2 regions of the Oceanobacillus timonensis genome follow, and region 2 is predicted to be linked to the other one. Evidence: riboswitches for the same ligand, from Rfam matches in the RefSeq annotation. Region 2 holds a riboswitch; the other holds the start of a gene.
What was found. A riboswitch is a leader RNA that binds a small molecule or an ion and turns the genes downstream of it on or off. The one in region 2 is predicted to bind S-adenosylmethionine.
Positions count from the first base shown of each region.

Region 1: linked by a shared signal. The riboswitch ahead of B7E05_RS08885 (5-methyltetrahydropteroyltriglutamate--homocysteine S-methyltransferase) and the one ahead of B7E05_RS16075 (methionine ABC transporter ATP-binding protein) in region 2 are both predicted to bind S-adenosylmethionine.

Region 1 covers NZ_LT800497.1:1,815,157-1,822,777, reverse strand. Annotated here, with positions in the region: gene B7E05_RS08905 (response regulator transcription factor) at 1-22, opposite strand, end outside; gene B7E05_RS08900 (GNAT family N-acetyltransferase) at 115-915, opposite strand; gene B7E05_RS08895 (alpha/beta fold hydrolase) at 944-2,233, opposite strand; gene B7E05_RS08890 (GNAT family N-acetyltransferase) at 2,304-2,774, opposite strand; gene B7E05_RS08885 (5-methyltetrahydropteroyltriglutamate--homocysteine S-methyltransferase) at 3,015-4,130, opposite strand; SAM riboswitch class I at 4,234-4,336, opposite strand; gene B7E05_RS08880 (TcaA 3rd/4th domain-containing protein) at 4,601-5,926, opposite strand; gene B7E05_RS08875 (DUF6141 family protein) at 6,452-6,979, opposite strand; gene B7E05_RS08870 (hypothetical protein) at 7,003-7,392, opposite strand; gene B7E05_RS08865 (helix-turn-helix transcriptional regulator) at 7,430-7,621, opposite strand, start outside.
Region 2 covers NZ_LT800497.1:3,290,290-3,297,910, forward strand. Annotated here, with positions in the region: gene sufC (Fe-S cluster assembly ATPase SufC) at 1-211, opposite strand, end outside; gene B7E05_RS22730 (YuzK family famiily protein) at 419-571, opposite strand; gene B7E05_RS16065 (MetQ/NlpA family ABC transporter substrate-binding protein) at 769-1,608, opposite strand; gene B7E05_RS16070 (methionine ABC transporter permease) at 1,677-2,345, opposite strand; gene B7E05_RS16075 (methionine ABC transporter ATP-binding protein) at 2,338-3,360, opposite strand; SAM riboswitch class I at 3,493-3,591, opposite strand; gene B7E05_RS16080 (thioredoxin family protein) at 3,704-4,024, opposite strand; gene B7E05_RS16085 (toprim domain-containing protein) at 4,165-4,530, opposite strand; gene gcvH (glycine cleavage system protein GcvH) at 4,737-5,117, opposite strand; gene B7E05_RS16095 (arsenate reductase family protein) at 5,185-5,541, opposite strand; gene B7E05_RS16100 (DinB family protein) at 5,558-6,034, opposite strand; gene B7E05_RS16105 (ion transporter) at 6,221-7,021, shown strand; gene B7E05_RS16110 (acyl-CoA dehydrogenase family protein) at 7,073-7,621, opposite strand, start outside.

The sequences.
Region 1 (7,621 bases), 1.5 Mb from region 2:
AAATTCTTTTTCCTTCATTCATGCTTTACCACTCACTTTTGTAGAATCAATGTTACTATTTTAGATGGAAAAGTACATTCATACCTTGTGCCTCATATATTTTAAAACAATAACCTACTCTGCTTCGTAACGAATCATCGTCCACATCCCGATATCTTCAAACCCTAATCGTTTATAGATATTTCCCGCTGCCGGATTATCATAAAACAGGCAAAGCGACTTTCCTTCTGCTAATAACGCTGTACATAATTTCTCCATACACTTCGTTGCGTAGCCCTGCCGCTCATATCCCGGCCTTGTTCCTACACCGACAATCATCGCGGATTGGGAATTTTCAGCAGTGGTCGATGCAGATGCAACCATTGTTCCTTGTTCATCTCGGATAATATAGGTACGCCCTGTCTTATTTTTTTCTGCATCTTCTCTCGATTCTTTCGTTAAATTACTTGTTGAAAATTCCGGTATAGAACCCAGCATATCAATATTTTCTTCATAATCCGCAGAAGTCAGATATTCTACCTGTTCTATGTGCTCTGCACTTACTGGATAGCTTAATGTTTCACAAGCTGCATAATATGTTTCTTTATGTACACGCACGTATCTATCAATATATGCTTCCAAGGGTTCAATCAAATGTTTCAGACCACTTAAATCAAACCGCTGTTTATGTGCGTTTATAATTTTCGCAAACCCTCTAATATCATATTCCCCTTCACTATACATCACAAAATAAGTACGATAACGTTGGAGGACAGCAATTAAATGTTCCTGCTCCCACTCTCCCCAAACATCTTGCATATCAGAATCATAGCCGAACGCTTCAATATTTCCAATAATAAACAAATTTTCTGCTACTTTAGGCTCGACCAATTCCATTACTTTCGCATGGTCTGCTTGTGTCAGTTTACGTATCATTCCCGTTCCTCCAATAGATATAAAATGATTACTTTCGATTGTTCGCAGCAAGAAACTCCAGTATTTTATCCAAGGAATCCTTTGCTGCATCTGCATTTGCTTCCTTTGTTCCGCCAAAGGTCATTGTCATGCCTCCCCCTACTTGCATAAATACATTAGCAGGCAGTTGAACAAAACTATAGGGAAAAGATAAAAAATGGCCGCCATGTTCATAATATAAATAACGATCTTGATACGGTTCCTGCAAATTCTTCCGCGTCTTTTCCATTCGATTTACATAGCGGCTGGACGGCCATAACTGATCATCGCCGCCAGAAATAAACATGATAGGAGCCTGAATATTTTCAACTGGAATTCTGGCTTCTGCCGTCTTCTCCTGATCTTTTAACGTATGCTCCCATATAGCTGAAAAAGATATCGGCTTTTTGGTGAGCCAATTCTTCATGGTAGAGAACATCATCGAAAGGGGATACTTAAACTTGATGGCAGGCAAAGCCTCCTGATGGAAAACCCAGGACGTTATAGGAGCAAATATCCCATTTTTCATACCTGGAGTTATGTAGGCGCTGGGGACACCGGCAATGATAGATTGATAGTCATTAAATGTTGCTCCTAAAATCAGAGCAAGTTCTCCGCCTCTGGAATAGCCAATTAAATTTACATCTCCATTGACATATTCATGATGTTTCAGCCACCTTGTTGCTTCTTGAAAATATTCTAACGGAATTTCCTCAAGTTCGTTCGGCACCCCTTCCGTTCCAAAGTAAGCAAGCGCCAATGCGGTATATCCTTTAGAAGCTAACAAAGCTGCCGCATGCTCCTGCATACCGCCATCTGATCCGCTTAAAATGACAACAGCAGGATAACTTCCCCGTTCTTCCGGGTGGAATAGGGTTCCTTTTCGTTGATGATGCTGCACAGTTTCTTTTATTACACCATCCATATAAAAATGCCGGTGAATTGTGACGGCATCTTGTTCTTCCTCATGCACTTTCAAAACCAAAGTGATGGAAACTTTATCCGAACTGCTCTTTTGATAATAATCTCCCCATTTGGAATCCGTATGGTCCATCGACCAGAACAAGCCAAAAGCATCTGCTTTATCATAAGTACCTTCCACCGGCTTTTGCGAAGATACATCCACAATGCCATTATCATCTGCTATAAATGTCGCATAAGAATGAAACTGTTTATGCGCTTCATCATAGGTGGATGCATGGATGGAAACCTTCGTATTTGATGCACAGCCAATTGCCTTTATGTAAATTGTCTCATCAATATAGGAATCTATTGAACTGATTTGCAGTTTGGGTGACATAATGTCCCTCCGATCGAATCTTGTCTTATTTTTCTCTGTTTTTTTAAAAACGTTTATCTATCATAAATATTTACCCTATCTTCTTGAATAGAACACGATCATTACCAACCCCATCATAATTTGCTTTCACAGCTATACCATCCACTGTTTTATCCCCTTGCTCAATCACAAAACCCATTTTTTGATGAAATGCAATCGATGTTTTATTTACTGGTGAAGTGATACAGCGGATAACTTTCCGGTCAGCCAATTTAACTTTGTTCAAAAAGTTATCGTAAAGTGTTTTTCCAATGTTTTTCTTTCGGTAATCCGGATGCACACCTACAAAATGAATATATGCTTCATCTAGCTGATCTTGTGATAAAAACCCAATTACAAAACCTGCAATCTTTCCTTCATCTTCCACGATAAAGCTGGTATTCTTAAAATGATTAAAAAATAATTTAGGCAGCATCCCTGCCATGTCACGTCTGCCCCACCATTCATTTATCTGTGGAATCAGGACATCATAATCAGAAATCTGTAAATTGCGAATCTCCATTTTTTACCCCCTTTCTAAACATCCTATCCATTAAAAATGGTTTTCCTATCAGTTATGTTAAAACAGGATAATCTTCTTATTGTTATTACTAATATATCAAAAAAATATCACGATTTCTTTCTTTGTTTGAAATTTTTTGGAATTTACGTTTATTTAAACATCTTTCTTTGAAATGGCCCTTTCATTTTAAAAAGGAGATTGGGAAAGATAGTCTCTCCAAATCTCCTTTGCTCATCACCCTTATTTCCAAACATCTTCCGCAATTCGAACAACATGCCGGATTTTTTCCCATTGCTGTGCTTCACTCAACAAATTTCCTTCCTCTGTGGAAGCAAATCCGCATTGAGGGCTGAGACAAAGCTGGTTCAATGGTACATAGTCCGCAGCTTCTGCAATCCTTGCCTTCACAGCTTCCGGATCTTCCAGTTCGCTGAATTTCGACGTAATCAGACCCAGCACAATATATAAGTCATCACGGTTCACATGACGAAGTGGTTCAAATCCGCCCGAACGGTCATCATCAAACTCCAGGAACAGACCATCAACTTGCAAGCTGCCAAAAATTGTTTCTGACACTGCTTCATAACCCCCGCTTGACATATAGGTAGATTGAAAATTCCCCCGGCAAATATGCATCGTTACCAGCATATCATCCGGTCTGTTTGCTATGGATTCATTGATTGCTCTTGCGCATAATTTTGCTGTTTTCTCCGGATCTCTCCCTTTTTCAATCAGAGAATTTCTGCCTTCCTCTGAGAAAAAAGTGGCCCAAGAAGTGTCGTCCAGCTGTAAGTAGCGGCAGCCTTCATCATATAATGCCTGAATCACCCCTTGATAAGCAGTGATCAAATCATCAATAATCGCTTCATCATTTTCATAGACTCCGTCTTCGAAATCCGCCCGGAAAAAGAGCATATTCGGACTTGGAATTGCAAATTTCGCCACTGCATCTCCAGCAATACCATGCAGGAATTTATAATGCTCGATCATATAATGATTACTGAAGCCAATTTGATCTGTTACTTTAATACCCCGTTTTTTCGTTTCAACTCCAGTGAACTGCAAACCTTGTTCTGCCGTATAACCTTCCACGCCATCTAAGCCTTCCAGAAAATCAAAATGCCACCAGGCACGGCGAAACTCGCCATCTGTCACTGATTGAAGCCCGGCTTCTTTCTGCTGTTCTACCAGTTTCGTAATTTCCTCATCCTCAATTTGACGCAATTGTTCTTGGCTAATCTCTCCCTTTGCCTTTTGCGTACGTGCATCTTTCAAGCGCTTTGGACGGAGAAAGCTTCCTACATGATCTGCTCTGAATGGAGCACGTGTATGTTTCGTTTCTGCTGCTGTTGTCATTAAAATACCCCTTCCTCATTCTCTTTCTCTACTGCATTCATTCAATAATCCAATTAAAAAACCCCTTCTGATAAAAGAAGAGGTTAAATATGATAAAAATCTCTTCTTATCTACAAGCAAAAATGCTCCTGGAATTAGCACAGTACAAATCAGCGTCTGCTGCTAAGGCTTCAACGGGCCAGTCCCTCCGCCTTTCTGGATAAGAATATATGGAATTATACGAATAATTATGATTTACTTTACATGGAAGCGATGCATTCGTCAAGGAGATTACTAAAATTTAGGCAATTTGCTGTAATATATTTTCAACAACATTTTGTAAAATTGAAATGGTAGATGTAGAATTCTTATTGCCTACGCTTTGAACAAAGATAAGATAGCACCATTATCCTACTATAATACATATTTCTTTTCTGATTTATCAATCAAAGAAGCACTCATTCCAATATGGAACAAGTGCTTCTAACCATTTAGAGTTCTGTTTCAACAACATCGTCTCCGGCCATCGTATCATCATTACCGGTTATACTATAATCCTCACCTTCCTCTGAAACAATCCATTTCTCTTCATCTTCCAAATATTCTAAAGTAAGGCTTTTATCAAGGTATTCTTCTTCTGGATCATCGTCACGATATTGATTATTTTCTGTATATTCTCGATGAATCTCTACCGGTAATGTTACATAATGGCGACCTCCAGAACCGAGTTCATATGAAGTCTGTCCAAAGTCAATTCTTGTCCCCAATATTTCTCCCTCATAAGACGTATCTATACTTGAATTGGTTGCACTCTTTAATGTATCATTGAGCGATTCTCGTAAATCATCCGATACATCATCTGTTAATTCATCAATATCTAAGTTAACCAGTGCAGCCATATGAGTTTCGTAATAGTTATTTATCTGTTCTGTAACTGCATCTCGGTTTTCTTCACTTGTTAGTACACCTGGCGTTATGTCATACTCTGTTTCTTCATCAACTGTAAATTCTTCACTTTGTGCTTCTCCCCACGGAAACTCTGCAACACCTTGCAGTGTATTTTCTTCACTGATAGGTCCGAAAGATACCGATGTTCCTTGCCCGTCGCCTGTTATATCTGTGGATGTTTCTTGTTCGTCGCTCGCTATTTCTGTTCCTGTTTCTTCACCATTAACGAGAAGTTTCGTATTATCTATTGAGGAGCTAATATTCACAATACTTTCTTCTAAATCTAAATCAACTGATTGGTTAAAGGAATTAGTATTCATTAAAGAAAAAGACCCTTCACTTTCTATTGTTGCGTAAGGGAATTCCCCTTCTGCTACAAACGAATAATCTCCAGGACCAAACAAGCCAATTGATTCATCCAGATTTTCTATTTCTATCGCATCCTCTTCATCAATTGTTATTGTAAGCTGCTCCGGATCAAGATCTGATGCTTCATTCGTTATCGCTACCTCGTAATTTCGTACTCTTAACTCTCCTTCATCATCAAAATAAAACAGGCCTTCTTCCCGAGGCACCATGTTACCTTCATCTAATGCAGTTACTTGCTGCTCAAGCAATTGCAGTTGTTCCTGATATTTTTCGCTGTCGTCATGAAAGAATTCGACAACTTGCTGAGCTTGCTGTTCTGTCCAATATGTACCCTCGTCCACTGTGACTAATTCTAGCAGGGCTTCTGGGTCTCTCTCATCTACTGTTTCCTTAAAGTTTTCTGAAGCATTTTCCGGACTGCTGGAGCATGCACTTAAAAAAAGTGCTGTTAAAGAAATAAAAATAAGTACGTAGGATTTGTTAAAAAAGAATTTCTGCATTTTCAGTCTCCTTTATATTTTTGTCTTTCATACTAAAGACTAATGAAGCCTTTATAAACTTTTTTTATATTAGATAATCTAGCATATTATTCTTTTGCTGTTAACAGTATTTTAGGAATTAATTAACTTTTTTCGAAAATTAATCATTTTAACATAATTTTAGAAAGCAAAATTTCAAATAATGCTATTCATTAGTATAAAGTAAACGAATCCCTCTACAGCTGCTTAAGATTCCACTATAGGATTATTATACGCCAACACCTCTCTATCATTCTGTAACAAAAAACCATTGTTCTATCTATTAATTAGATATACTAATGGTTTGAAATGATTTATTTTTTACTTTATTAAATAACAGGTCTACTTCGTTATCTTCAGAATAGTTACATTTACTTGCGTTCCAATCTCAAATTCTAGAACGTCGTATTCTATGTACTTTCTTATTGGGAAACTAATCCATTACTATTTACTGCTCTATCCTCTTTACTATGTATGTAGATGTTCCCTGCTAAAACTTTTCCAATATTATCTCTTCATCTGATTTGAAGACTGTCTATTAAACACGGATTGTATGGCAGCTTCTAATTCATCCGGTTGTTGAGTACCAATAACGACAGTTTCATACTTTAATTTTAATTTCATTCCTTTATTTCCGTAAATATTATAAGCTTTTTCACCCTTCGTATTTATATGCAATCCCCAGCCTCCAAAACGTTTTATGGAACTATAAGTGATAATGTCATAACTATAAATATCTTTAAAAAGAAATCGCTTATACGGAAACGGATAAAAGCGCACATAAATGCCATCATGACGTACTTCAACTACCAGCTTAATCCCTAATGTAAAGATTGGAATCGCCACTCCAAAAATAAACCAAGAAATAATCATAGATATATTTGAGGTTGGATTGTTTCCTACAGGTACATCAAAGATAATTTGTTGAATGAACGAATACCACATGATTCCGGCACACAATAAGATTGGCAGCCATATCCAAATTTGCCGTGGATGCTGGACTTCCCGATATACAAGGTTATATTCCTTCTTCATATTAGTATACTCCCTTAACCGTTCTAATAACGCTTCGATAGTACAACAAATGATGAAAAGACAGTTACGATAGCCAGGGCAGCTAATATACATACTGTCTGATATCCACTTAAATGAACCCATTCTAATTGAAAAAGGGGCATAAGAATAACCATATACCCTATAATAATAAAGTAACTAAACGTAATTCCCCGTTCCCGTATTTTCTTTGTTCGCTCATCATTTTCTTTAAACTGAGGATATAAATAAGCTAGACAAAAAGACATCACTGTTACGCTGAAATATATCAACTCATGTCCAGCAAAGAAACTTCCTGTTGATATACTAGCAAAACCTATTAATAGGGTATAAAAAAGAAAAATAAAGCCCCCAACCAAGAAAAAGATCCTTCCAGTTTTGCTGCTCATTTTCATAGAAAACACTCCTGTTTAAAAAATGAAATCCGCTACATTATTCTTCCTCTTCTAAAAGAAAAACATCTTCCACTATGGTATGAAAACAACGTGCAATTTGAATAGCAAGCGGCAATGAAGGGTTATAACGGCCCTTTTCAATTGAAATAATCGTCTGCCGCGATACGCCGAGCATTTTTGCCATTTTATCTTGAGAAATTCCATTTTCTTGTCTTAATTGCTTCATTCG
Region 2 (7,621 bases):
CATCTTCCCCGTCAAGTGTGATGGTTCCTTCTGTTACTTCATATTTAGGATGACCCATAATGGCAGACGCCAATGTGGATTTACCTGTACCATTCGGCCCCATGACAGCATGGAATTCTCCACCTTTAATCGTTAGGTCTACTCCTTTTAATATCTCTTTTTCTTCAATAGATACATGAAGATTCTTGATTTCTAATACTGAACCTGACATAACTCATACCTCCAAAACTATATTTTAAATGAAATGAATAAGATATCCATTCTCAATTTATTCTCATTACAATCTTAAATCATTTCAAATTAATTCGCAACTGTTATTATCCGTCTTTTATAAGCTTTCAATGATGCTTTTAAGATTGATTTAAAAGCTCTTTCCATTTAAAAAGCTGATGCCCCTCGACATCAGCTTCTGTTATTTTTATCTCATGATTCCAGAATTTGCTTCTGATGAAATCATCTTCGCATTCTGGTATTCCTGTTCTCTTTCTTGTTCCACTTTTAATTTTTTATTCAAGCTTCGATCGTACTCTTCGTAGTTGACTCTCCTTGATTGCCCCATACCTTTTTCCATTTCCGAAGTGTAGCTTAAACCATTCTCAGTGGTAATAATAAATCATCCTTTCGGTTTGTTTAGCACATTCTATATGCTAACACAGGAATCATTCCCGCTCAAAATTGATTTAAACGTATATTTTCGGATAATTTATGAAAAATATCTGGTATAGGGAGAATAAAACCCATATACTTAAAATTCTTCCTTATTACTCTTTATTCTGCATCCGTTGGTGTTGGAATAACTGCACCGTCATAGTTTTCCAGCATGAAATCCTGAATTTCCTGCGATTGCAATACTTCCACTAATTTGTTCAAAGCTTCATTATCAACATCTTCTGAACGAACAGCAACAAGATTCAAGTACTCGGAATCTTCATCCTCCATAAACAAAGCATCGTCTAAAGGATTTAATCCTGCTTCAATCGCATAGTTTGTGTTAATAACAACCAACGCATCTTCTTCACTTTCGTAATTCTCCGGCAAGAATGCTGGGTCCACATCCGGATGGAAAGATAAATTTAAAGGGTTGTCCACAATATCATCAATTGTAGCCGCTGACTTTTCCACGTCCTCATCTAAAGTAATCAATCCATTATTCTCAAATAAAGTTAAAATTCTGCCTTGATCTGCAATCGAGTTACTTAAAACGACTTCCGTTCCCTCAGGAATGTCATCGATATCTGTAATATTTTGTGAGTAAATACCAATTGGCTCCACATGCACATTACCAATCGATTCTATTTCATAACCAGTATCTTCTACTGTCTGATCAAGGTAAGGCTGGTGTTGAAAGTAGTTCGCATCTAAAGTACCATCTGCTAAATCATCATTGGGGAAAACATAATCCTGGTACTCCTCAATATTTAATGTAATACCTTCTTCTTCTAACATCGGCCGGGCTTCTTCAAGAATCTCAGCATGTGGAACACTAACAGCTCCTACTGTAATTTCTGTATCAGAATCCGTATCGCTATCAGAAGATTCATCATTACCTCCACATGCAGCTAAAAGCAGAACGAGACCAGCTGCGATTAAAAACATCCATTTCTTCATTTTGTACGCCCCTTTTACTTTTTTATTATGTGAATCAAGTCAAACTTGAATACCATCTTTTATCACAATTAACGTTTATCCAATTTCCTTGTAATAGCATCTCCAATAAATTGGAAAATAAATACAATCACAACAATAATCACCGTACATACAAATACAACATCCCAGCTTCTACGCTGAAATCCAAAATAAAAAGCATAGTTTCCTAATCCGCCTGCACCGATTGCGCCGGCCATAGCTGTATAGCCGATTAACGCAATGGCTGTAACTGTCAGTCCGGATACGAGGGCTGGTTTGGATTCGGGAAGCAGTACTTTAAAGATAATGGTACTTGCTTTTGCTCCCATTGCTTTTGCAGCTTCCACTACACCTTTGTCCACTTCCTTCAAGGCAATTTCAACCAGCCTTGCATAGAATGGAGCACTTCCTAAAATCAGCGCTGGTAAAGCGGCAGTAGGTCCACGTATGGTTCCCACTAATAGATCTGTAAATGGGAACAATAACAGAATTAAAATAATGAAAGGAATGGCCCGGAAAATATTAACGAATGCAGCTACGATGACATTAACCGGTTTATTCGCCCAAAAATTCCCTTTTGATGTTAAAAATAATAATAATCCTAACATCAAACCAAGCACGGTCGTTCCAACCATTGCAATAGCAGTCATATATACGGTTTCCTGTGATGCCTCTATTAAATCTTCCGCTACTATGTTCGGAAATAATTCCTCAAGCATGCTGAATTACCTCCACTTCTATAACATCTTGTTCTTTCAAATATTTCATTGCCTCGTCCTGCTGACTTCCCAGCAGCTGAACAATTAACGTTCCATAGCTTCCGCCTTGTGTTTGCGTGATTTTCCCTTGCAAGATGTTCACATGGATATCAAACTGCTTCACAAGTTGGCTTATGATTGTCTGGTTCGCACTTTCCCCTAAAAATTGAATGCGCAATAGCATACCTTCCCGGAATTTTTCTGTCAATTCCGTCATGTCATCCTCTTCTTCATTCGAACCGGTCAGCTGTTCAACAAAGTTTTGTGTAACTTGCTGCTGCGGCTTCGTAAATACATCGATAACATTTCCTTCTTCTACCACTTTCCCATATTCCATCACAGCAACCCGATTACATATTTTACGGATTACATGCATTTCATGAGTGATTAAAATAATCGTTAATCCTAATTTTTCATTAATGCCCTGCAATAAGCGCAGAATTTGATTGGTTGTCTCCGGATCCAGCGCAGAAGTTGCCTCATCACAGAGCAAAACTTTAGGAGAGTTTGCTAACGCTCTGGCAATACCAACTCTTTGTTTTTGACCACCGCTTAACTGTGCAGGATAAGCATCTTCTTTTCCTGACAAACCGACTAGTTCAACTAATTCCAGTACACGTTTTTTCCGCTCCCTTTTCTCCACTCCTGAAATTTCAAGCGGAAACGCAATGTTATCAGCAACGGTGCGGGACCATAACAGGTTAAAATGCTGGAACACCATACCAATATCCTGCCTGGCAATACGTAAATCCGATTTCGATAAAGAAGTAATCACCTGATCGCCGATTTTCACTGTACCAGCTGACGGCTCTTCCAGTCTGTTGATTAAACGGACAAAAGTACTCTTCCCTGCACCACTGTAGCCAACTACGCCATAAATATCGCCATCTTCTACTTGAAGATTTAAATTATCCACGGCGACAACATCTTTATTATTTAAAGAGAATACTTTCTTCAGCCCTTCAATGGATATCACTTTATTTCACTCCTATATGTAAACAATCCTGTTTATCATGTATTCTTGTTTATTATTTATTCAACCATCAAAAAACGCCTTTCTGTAAGAGAACAGAAAGACGCTCAAATATTTGTTGTATCGTCCATTGTTCTCTTATCTTTCAAATGCTTGCAGGAGTTGGCACCTTTCCAATGATTGAAGGTTGCCGCGGTTTCTACGGGCCAGTCCCTCCACCGCTCTTGATAAGAGTTTTCAACTTATTTATGAATTGTTGCTATCGTAGCACGCTATTTACACCTTTGTCAACCAAATCCGCAGTTAATCACTTGGTATTTCAGCCTGCTTCGCTTCATATACATGTTCAATTATTTATCGTCTGGAATAATTCCGGTTTATACTTCATCAGATATTGATAAATATTTGCTGTTGATTGAAATGTGTACACTTTTTCCACGATTTTTCCGTCTTCCACAAAAGCAAGACACGGTACACTCTCAATTTTATGGTTCTGCATAAAATCAGGATGCATTGAAGCATTCATCTCGGTGAAAATATCTTCTTCATGCAATCTTTCTACGTTTTCCAGCATGGCACGCGCAACGCTGCATGTCCCGCAAAATGGTGTATAAATATATAATATGAGCCGATGATGGTTCATTTCTGCTTCATTAAAATGTTTCAAGTTTATTCTCCTCAATCTTTTGTTTCCAGCAAATGCTATATGCTTCTAACAGGTCCGCTGTTGTTTCATAAAAAAGATAACCACCTTCTTTATATTTTTTTATCCTGAGGAATAAATTCTTTCTCATCTTAACGCGTGAACTACCATTTGGCAAGATAATTGAGATCTATTCCAATTCGCTTTCCTGCCAGAATACTTGCCAATTTTTTCTTTGGTGTAGCGGCAACTTCACGGAATTCACTGCTCACATAAATATGTTCGGCATGTGGAAGTTCACCGGCTAATTGCTTTCGGAGCTTCATCCCGGATTCATCCTCATCCACCAGGATAAACACTTCTGTATCATCTAAATGATAACATTCTAACAGTTCTTCCAATTTTTCTACGCCAATGGTTCCATTTGTACAAACAATGGTGATGGTATTATCGTCAAGAATTTTTTCAATATGTTTTTTATCAGATAACCCCTCAACGATCATGACTTTATTGTAATCATCTTCCATCATCGTTTTGCACTCCTTATCGTAGCTAATAGGTTGACCATTCCTCAACATGCTGTTTCTATAGTATATGAAAAGAAAAGAGCTAACTATACACAAATGTGGAAAAGTCAGCTCTTTTTTTCACCGTTTTTTAGAGCCTTTTGAAAAATGCAGGTGTCGTGGTCCCTGTCATTTTCAGTATTTCTAAAATAGGTGCAAGTATGATTAAATTATCCTTCTATAAATTCTCGGTATGCATCTGCATCTAATAATTCGTTTAGCTGGCCTTCCTTCTCAACTTCAACAACAACCATCCATGCTTTTTCATGCGGTGATTCATTCACAAGTTCTGGACTATCCTCCAGTTCTTCATTCACTTCTACCACTTTTCCGCTTACTGGAGCATACAGTTCAGATACCGTTTTAACAGATTCTACACTTCCGAATGGCTCATCCAACTCTAAAGAATCACCGACTTCCGGTAATTCTACAAAGACAATATCGCCAAGCTCGTCTTGCGCAAAGTCTGTAACCCCGATACGGACTTTACCATCTTCTTTTTTCACCCATTCATGTTCTTTTGAATACAAATAATCATTTGGCAAGCTCATTTCGTATCCCTCCAACCATTCTTCTTTTCTCTTCAACTATACATGGAAGTCCGGTCTATTTCTAGCACTATTTCCAGAAAGATTCATATGTCTCTTCGTTAAACCCGACAGTCACTTGATTGCCATCGGTTAAGACCGGTCTTTTAATCAGCATCCCGTCAGAAGCTAAAATTTCCGCCATTTCCCGGGGAGATAAATCATTTATTCTTTCTTTTAAATGCAATTCACGATATTTTTTCCCGCTTGTATTAAAGAATTTCTTGGGCGGCAAATCACTTGTCTCCATCCAAGACAATAGCTCATTCACACTTGGGGGATTATCTACAATAGAAATGGCCTGATAATCGATTTGGTTTTCGTCCAACCATTTTTTTGCATTTCGGCAAGTACCACATTTCGGGTACCAATAAAAAGATAAAGTCATGGTTATTCCTCCGCTTCTACTGTTGATCCTCTTTGGTCGGTCCCATCACACCTGGAACCTCTAATCCGGCTTGTCTCAGCAGAACTGTCATTTGACCGCGATGATGGATTTGATGGCTGATTGCCATACGCAAAACGCTTCCTTTTGGAGCGGATCCGCCAAAGTCTACAAATTCATTTACTAAAGCATCGTCCGAAAGCACTTCTTTGGATTTCTCTACAATACGATTGGAAATATCGGCATAGGCTTTCTGAATATCACTTGCTTTTGTCGGAACATCATCCGGATCATAAGGAGATTCCAAATCAACCCCGACCAAGTTCATAAAGAAAACAGGCGTATTTACCAAATGCCAGCCCAGCCAGCCGAGACTATTATGTCCTTCTACAATGGACTGATCCAATTTATCATCTTCCAAAGCGTTTAATACAGCTTTTGTACCGTCAGCTGACTCAGACCATTCTGTTAAAAAATCATTTAAATTTCGATACATATTTGTCCCTCCTAAAGTTTGTTTCCCTATTATTTAGCGTACCATGAAACTTTATCTTTCATCCAATATATTGAATTATATCCGCTAAAAAATTGAATAGTTTAAAATGACAAGACAATCCATTATTAGGTACAATGTATAATGGATTTCGCTGTAAAACGTAACCGAGAGAAAGGATACATACGCATGACATTTAAAACGTTCCAAAGTAGATGCGCCGCCATCGCAGAGAATAAAACATTTACAAATATCATTATTGCCCTGATTGTATTAAATGCGGTCATTGTTGGTTTAGAAACATACCCAGTGATGAATCAGCTTTATGGTGATTACCTTTATTGGATAGATACTATATTGCTCTCCATTTTCACCATTGAAATCATCATCCGAATGATTGGCAGCTCCTCGCTTGTCCAATTTTTTAAAAACCCGTGGAATATCTTTGATTTTGTGATTGTAGCGGCCAGCATTCTATTTGTCGGTTCTAATTATGTCATTGTCCTGCGTATTTTCAGAATACTCCGGGTACTTCGTGCTATTTCCATTATTCCATCGTTGCGAAAAATGGTGAATGCACTATTGTTAACTATACCTTCTATGGGAAATATCATGATTTTGCTGACGATTTTCTTTTATATGTATGCTGTTGTAGGTACCATGTTGTTTCAATCAATTGCTCCAGAACATTTTGGATCACTTCATCGAACCTTACTGACTTTGTTCCAGATTCTCACGCTTGATTCTTGGGCGACGGGCGTTATGTATCCTATTCTGGAGGAAACCAGCTTCGCCTTGGTCTACTTTATTTCGTTTATCCTTATCGGTGCATTTGTTATTATTAATTTATTTGTCGGGGTCATCGTCAATAATGTAGAAGAAGCAAATAGGGAAAACCAACCTACACCGACAGACTTAAAGTTGGAAGCGATGGATCAAGAGCTGAAAGAAATCAAAGCATTATTAAAAGAAAAAACTAGAAAGGAATAAACCGTTGAAAAGAGGCTGGACGGCTGGACGCTCAGCCTCTTTTCAAGGGATTCAGACAATATACTTTTCTTCTTCAATCAGTTTTGCTGCAATTTCACGTTTCTTCTTAACCACATTAATCGGAGTGTGTCTGGTCAGCTTACGTAAGGAGGATAGCATCACACGCAGACTGTCTCCTTCTTCCACCGTAATCAGAATTTCCTTTGCAGCTGCTTCCATTCTGTTAAAAGCTTCCTGTACGTAGACTTCTGTATATAATAATTTTTGCTGTGCCTTTTCCAATCCGTCCTTAGAAATCGCTTTTTCCGTACGGAGAATGGCCGATTCCATATTAAATACTTCCGCTGTCATATCTGCTAACTTCACAAGAATTTCCTGTTCATTATCTAATTTTTTGCCATATTTCTGTGCTGCTAAGCCGGCTCCCAATAAAATCAACTTTTTCGCATTCTTTAATAAATATTTTTCTTGATCCAATGCTTCTGTACCCGCTTCCTCTGGCATCATCATCATTAACTCTTCTTGCAGTCCCTGCGCCTTTTCCAATAATGGCAATTCACCCTTCATTGCTTTTTTCAATAATGTTCCCGGTACAAGCAG